2 regions of the Stenotrophomonas sp. 62841_Sma genome follow, and region 2 is predicted to be linked to the other one. Evidence: riboswitches for the same ligand, from Rfam matches in the RefSeq annotation. Region 2 holds a riboswitch; the other holds the start of a gene.

Region 1 (3,394 bases), 730 kb from region 2:
GACGTTCAACAGCACCGACAGCGCGCACAGGCCGAAACCGATGGCGACCTGGCGGGTGGGCGTGGTGTGCCCGGCCATGCGCCCTGACAGGAACGAACCGGTGGTCATGCCGCCGATGGTGGGGATGAACAGCCAGGCGAAGCCGCCCTCGCCCAGATGCAGGTGCTGCATCACGAACACCGGCGCCGAGGAGATGTACAGGAAGATGCCACCGAAGCCGATGCTGCCGGCCAGCGCCAGGCGCAGGAAGCGCGGGTTGAAGCCGATGCGCAGGTAATCACGCATCAACGTGCGCGGCGACAACGGCACGCGCGCTTCAACCGGATGGGTCTCCGGCAGGTAGCGTGCAGTGGCCGCCAGCAGGACCAGCCCGAACACCACCAGGAACCAGAAGATCAGCGGCCAGCCGGCACCACTGAGCAGGATCCAGCCACCGATGATCGGTGCGATGGCCGGGGCGATGCCGAACAGCATCGACACCTGGCTCATCAGGCGCTGCGCGTCATGGCCGTGGTACAGGTCGCGGATCACCGCTCGGCCGACGATCATGCCGACACCCGCCGACAGGCCCTGCAGCGCGCGGAACGCCAGCAGCGTGGTCAGGTCGGTGGACAGCGCGCAGCCGACCGAGGCGCCGACGAACACCACCAGGCCACCGAGGATCACCCACTTGCGGCCCCAGGCATCGGACAGCGGGCCGTGCGCCAGGCTCATCAGGCCGTAGAACAGCAGGTACACGCTGATGGTCTGCTGCACCGCCACTTCGTCCACCGCCAGGCGCTGGGCCAGCTGCGGGAACGCCGGGAAGATGGTGTCGATCGAGAACGGACCGAACATGGCCAGACCGGCGAGCAGCAGGGCCATGCGGCGGGTGGAGGGAGCAACAGCGGCGGTCATGGGGAAGGCGTCCGGCAGGGCCATGCGCGGCACGCACGGCGGGCGCCGGTCCCCTTCTGCAGGGACGGCGCCAGATGAATTCGGGTATCCGCCCATCATAGGTGGGGATTGCGCCCGATGCCATGCAGCGGTGCACAAAACGCACGGCCGGGCCATCGGCCATTCAGGCGCGGCGGCCATGCCTGGAGGCGGCCATGCCTGGAGGCGGCCGGCGGGCCCGCAACGGGCTATAATCAGCGGGCAACACGGTGGGAGAAGCGGAACACCGCTGCCGAAGGCGCAACGCCCGTAATCGCTCAGGCCCGATACCACCCGTAACAGAACTCTGGAGAGACCGGTTCGATCCGGCGCCGAAGGGGCACGAAGCTGCGGTCCGCCGCGCTTTTAAACTCTCAGGCAAAAGGACAGAGGGGCGCCCCGCAGACCGCCGACCGGCGGCTTGTGCCCGTGCGTGTGCCCTTTCCTGACGGATCCTTCGCCATGTCCCAGAACACCCCTTCCCTGCGTGAGCTCGAGCACCACAATGCGTTCGTCGAGCGCCACATCGGCCCCAACGACGCCGAGATCGCGCAGATGCTCGATGTCGTCGGCCACGCGTCGCTGGATGGCATGACCGATGCCATCGTACCGGCCAAGATCAAGTCGCCGGTGCCGCTGGCACTGCCGGAATCGATGACCGAAGTGCAGGCACTGGCGAAGATCCGTGCGATCGCCGACAAGAACACCGTGCTGCGCAGCTTCATCGGCCAGGGCTACTACGGTACCCACACGCCGAACGTGATCCTGCGCAACATCCTGGAAAACCCGGCCTGGTACACCGCCTACACCCCGTACCAGGCGGAAATCTCGCAGGGCCGCATGGAAGCGCTGATCAACTTCCAGACCCTGTGCGCCGACCTCACCGGCATGGAAATCGCCAACGCCTCGCTGCTGGACGAAGCCACCGCCGCTGCTGAAGCGATGACCCTGGCCAAGCGTTCGGCCAAGTCGAAGTCGGACACCTTCTTCGTGCACGACGCCGTGCACCCGCAGACCCTGGAGCTGCTGCGCACCCGCGCCGAGCCCATGGGCATCGTGCTGCGCGTCGGCACTCCGGCCGAAGCGCTGGAAGCGGAAGCCTTCGGCCTGCTGCTGCAGTATCCGGATACCTTCGGCCAGGTCGGCGACTACAAGGCGCTGGTCGATGCCGTGCACGCGCGCGGCGGCCTGGTGGCCGTGGCCACCGACCTGCTGGCCCTGACCCTGCTGACCGCTCCGGGCGAATGGGGCGCGGACATCGTGGTCGGCAACAGCCAGCGTTTCGGCGTGCCGTTCGGCTTCGGTGGCCCGCACGCCGCCTTCATGGCCTGCCGTGATGCCTACAAGCGCTCGATGCCGGGCCGCCTGATCGGCGTCTCGATCGACGCGCAGGGCAACCCGGCCTACCGCCTGACCCTGCAGACCCGCGAGCAGCACATCCGCCGCGAGAAGGCCACGTCCAACATCTGCACCGCACAGGTGCTGCTGGCAGTGATGGCCTCGATGTACGCCGTTTACCACGGCCCGGACGGCCTGACCCGCATCGCCCGCCGCACCCATCGCCTGGCCTCGATCCTGGCCGCCGCGCTGCGCAACGCCGGCGTGCAGGTCGGTGGTGACTTCTTCGACACCCTGCATGTCACCGGCGTGCATGCCGATGAGATCCACGCCAAGGCACGCGCCGCCGGTTACAACCTGCGCGCGATCGACAGCGACTCGGTCGGCATCAGCCTGGACGAGACCACTACCCGCGCCGACATCGTCGCCGTGGCTGCCGTGTTCGGTGCCTCGCTGGACGTCGACGCACTGGATGCCAGCACTGCCGATGCGCTGCCGGCCGGCCTGCTGCGCCAGTCCGCGTTCCTGACCCACCCGGTGTTCAACACCCACCATAGCGAGCACGAGCTGCTGCGCTACCTGCGTTCGCTGGCCGACAAGGACCTGGCAATGGACCGCACGATGATCCCGCTGGGCTCGTGCACCATGAAGCTCAACGCCACCGCCGAGATGATTCCGGTGACCTGGCCGGAGTTCTCGCAGATCCACCCGCTGGTGCCGGCCGACCAGGCGCTGGGCTACAAGGAACTGATCGACACGCTGGAAGCGATGCTGGTGGAATGCACCGGCTACGACGCGGTCAGCCTGCAGCCGAACTCCGGCGCGCAGGGCGAGTACGCCGGCCTGCTGGCGATCCGCGCCTACCACCGCTCGCGCGGTGAGGAACATCGCGATATCTGCCTGATTCCGGACTCGGCGCACGGCACCAACCCGGCCTCGGCACAGATGTGCGGCATGAAGGTGGTGGTGACCAAGACCGATGCCAACGGCAACGTCGACGTCGAGGACATCCGCCTCAACGCCGAGAAGTACAGCGACCGCCTGGCCGCGATCATGATGACCTACCCGTCCACGCACGGCGTGTTCGAGGAAGAGGTGGTGGAGATCTGCGAGATCATCCACAAGCACGGCGGCCAGGTGT
Region 2 (3,394 bases):
AGGCGCGCTTCATCAACGGACGCCTGATCGCTGAGGCGGCGGCCCTGCAGCTGGCGCACCTTGCTCTGCTGGTCGCTCAGTTCCTGCCCGGACACGTAGTTCTGCTTCTGCAGTTCGCGGTAGCGCTGCAGCTGGCGCTCGGCGTTTTCCAGCTCGGCCAGATTCTGCTGCTGGGTACCCTGCGCCTGTGCCAGCTTCACTTCATACGGGCGCGGGTCGATCTGCGCCAGCAGATCGCCGGCCTTCACCTGCTGGCCTTCCTGGAAATGCAGCCGCAGCAGTTCGCCATCCACGCGGCTGCGTACCACCACGCTGTGCAGCGGGGTGACCGTACCGACCGCCTTCAGGCGCAGCACCAGCGGCTCGGCGCTGGCGCGTGCCACGCGTACCGGCACCGTCTTGCCCGGCGCATCGTCGCTGCTGCCGGCGCCGTTCCGGGGCCACAGCCACCACGCCAGAACGGCGACGAGGGCGATGGCCAGCACCGCCCACAACAGGCGGGCACGACGGAAGCGGGAATTTTCGGCGACAGACATGGGGCATCCTGCGCCCTGCGCGCGCAGGGACATGCGGGCCCGTCGGCGCGTTCACGGCACCACGGGCAGCGGGGAGGGAGTTGTCTGGCGGGGCCGCGGGCGCGGCGTGGCTGGATGCCGTCGCGGCAGCGACGGGGTGACAATGGTAGCCAATCACCCCGGCCAATGCCGCATGACCATGGTCATGCAACGCATTCGGTAGTGCCGGCCGCTGGCCGGCAACCTGCCGGAATCTGCGGGCGTGTGCCGTGTTGCCGGCCAGCGGCCGACACTACCGACAAACAATCAATGCAATTCGTCGTGATAGACGAACTTCGGCATTTCCCAGCGGTAGTGGATCGCCAGCAGGCGCAGCGCGAAGCCGCCGCCGAGGCAGCACAGGATCGCGGTGGCGTCGGCCACGCCCCAGTGCAGCAGCAACAGGTAGGCCGCGCCGGTCAGCAGCGCGATGATCGCGTACAGCTCCTTCTGGAAGATCAGCGGCACCTCGTTGCAGAGAATGTCGCGCAGCACGCCGCCGAACGCGCCGGTCAGCATGCCGGCGATCAGCACGATCGGCATGGCATGGCCGGCCTCGCGCGCGATCGAACAGCCGATCAGGGTGAAGGCGATCAGGCCCAGGCCATCGAGCACCAGGAAGGTGCGGCGGAAGTGGTGCATCCAGCGCGCCACCCAGGTGGCGATCAGCGCCGCGCACACGGTGAAGCCCAGGTACTCGGGATGCTTCACCCAGCCCAACGGGTAGTGGCCGAGCAGGATGTCGCGCAGCGAACCGCCCCCGAGGGCGGTGACGCAGGCGATCATGACCACCCCGAACAGGTCCATGCGGCGACGCCCGGCGGACAGCGCGCCGGTCATGGCTTCGGCGGAAATGGCGATCAGGTAGATGATGGACAGCAGCATGGGACAGGCTCCGGGCGCGGTGGGGCCGGCCATGCGCGACTACCGCCACTGCCTGCGCAATGACGGGATGACGATGACCGGTGCCGCTCCCGCTGTCCTTTTGCCTGAGAGTTCAGCGGCGTTGGCCGCGTGCCCCTTCGGCGGATCGTCCCGGGCATGCCCGGTGACCTCTCTCCAGCTCGGCGAGTCGAATGCATGGTTGGTGGGATTCCAGCCCACCGGCCTGAGCGATCATGGGAGCCTGCGCCTTCGGCGGGCGCCAGCGCGGCGCCTCTCTCCTGCATTCGGGCGCCAGTATATCCGCTGCAGTGCAGCACGGCATAATCCGGGCATGGCCCCGTCCCTCCGCCCGTGGTTCCTGTACCTGCTCGAATGCCGCGATGGCAGCTACTACGCCGGCATCAGCACCGATGTGGAGGCGCGTTTCGCCGCCCACCAGGCCGGCAAGGGCGCGCGCTACACCCGGGCACGGCCGCCACTGCGCGTGCTGGCCGTGCGCGAGTACCCCGACCGGGCCGCCGCCTCACGCGCCGAGTGGCAGCTCAAGCAGCAGCCCCGCGAACGCAAGCTGGCCTGGCTGCAGGCCCCGGTCCTGTAGATCCACGCCATGCGTGGATGGGCCACTTGGCCCATGCCATGATCGCTCCGCGCCCAGAGCTGGAGACCCGGATGTCCACGATTGCCCTGCTGTTCGCTCTTTCCGCAGCAACGAGCCCCACTGCCGATCCGGCCACCCGCGAGGCCATTGAAGCCACCTGCCATGATTACGTCGACGGCCAGCTGGAAGCCGACCCGCAGCGCGTCGCCCGCTCCCTGCACCCGGACCTGGCCAAGCGCGCGGTCCTCGGCGATACGCCCGACGAACGCCTGGGCCTGCGCCGCATGTCGAAGGAAGAACTGGTGGCGCTGACGAAGCAGGGCGCCCTGAAGACCCCGAAGGATCAATGGGACCGCCGCTGCACGGTGCTGGACGTGACCGGCAACGCGGCCTCGGTACGGCTGGAAACCCCGTGGTTCGTCGACTACTTCCACATGGGCCGCTTCGACCAGCGCTGGGTCATCGTCAATGCACTGTGGTACCCGAAACCGAAGGCGCGGTAGAGCGATGCGTGCCGCCGGCAAAGCATGGATCTGCGTCGTCATGCTGGTCGCCGGCATCGCGCTGCTGCCTGGCCTGCTGTACCTGCTCGGGTTGGCGCTGGTGGAAGGCCGGCCGAACTTGGCCGACCGCACGCCCAGTGGTGTGGCCGCGTGCAGCAGCGAACCGCGGGCGGGATACCAGCCGATGAATCCCTGGAGCTTCACGACGCGGTTCTTCGATCCTGAAGCGTTGAAGAAGGCGACTGATGTCGAGCGCGAAGCGTTCTGGGTTGCACGCCGCCACCTGATGCGGCAGCCAAGGCACGACATGCTGCGCTGGCATCTCAGCAGTACCGCACTGACAATCTGGATCACCCGGCATTGGAGTACCGCGCAGATTGCTGATGCCGCGAGGAAGGAGGATTTCTGCCGCACCTGGTCGAAACGGCGGGTGGCCCGATGAACCGGTAGATCCACGCCATGCGTGGATGGTGTTGACGGGGTCAGAGCCCTTTCCTGCGGAAAGGGATCCGACCGCGCAGCAGCCGGCCAGCGGCCGGCACTACCGTCGGGGTCGCCGGTCTTCCTGATCATCACCGAAGATGATGCGCGCGCTGCGCTGGTAGCTCCAGTACGCAACGGCCCAGTTCAGCAGCACCACGATGCGGTTGCGGAAGCCGATCAGGAAGAACACGTGCGCGGCCAGCCAGAACCACCAGGCCAGCACGCCGGAAAGCTGCAGCCTGCCCAGGTGCACGATGGCGGCCATGCGGCCGATGGTGGCCAGGTTGCCGAAGTCGGCGTACTTGAACGGCCCCGGTGCGGCCTTGCCATGCAAGCGCGCGCGGATCACCTCGGCCACGTACTTGCCCATC

What was found. Region 2 has a riboswitch for glycine ahead of ACZK5G_RS20015 (trimeric intracellular cation channel family protein). Riboswitches for the same ligand answer to the same signal wherever they lie in the genome.
Region 1: it holds a riboswitch for glycine, as region 2 does, so the genes downstream of both, gcvP (aminomethyl-transferring glycine dehydrogenase) here and ACZK5G_RS20015 (trimeric intracellular cation channel family protein) in region 2, are expected to answer to the same signal.

Annotation. Positions count from the first base shown of each region.
Region 1 is NZ_CM151224.1:3,557,528-3,560,921, forward strand. It holds gene ACZK5G_RS16800 (multidrug effflux MFS transporter) at 1-897, opposite strand, end outside; glycine riboswitch at 1,213-1,315, shown strand; gene gcvP (aminomethyl-transferring glycine dehydrogenase) at 1,378-3,394, shown strand, end outside.
Region 2 is NZ_CM151224.1:4,288,909-4,292,302, reverse strand. It holds gene ACZK5G_RS20020 (MdtA/MuxA family multidrug efflux RND transporter periplasmic adaptor subunit) at 1-536, opposite strand, end outside; gene ACZK5G_RS20015 (trimeric intracellular cation channel family protein) at 822-1,439, opposite strand; glycine riboswitch at 1,524-1,627, opposite strand; glycine riboswitch at 1,641-1,730, opposite strand; gene ACZK5G_RS20010 (GIY-YIG nuclease family protein) at 1,771-2,037, shown strand; gene ACZK5G_RS20005 (nuclear transport factor 2 family protein) at 2,109-2,540, shown strand; gene ACZK5G_RS20000 (hypothetical protein) at 2,545-2,982, shown strand; gene ACZK5G_RS19995 (NAD(P)/FAD-dependent oxidoreductase) at 3,082-3,394, opposite strand, start outside.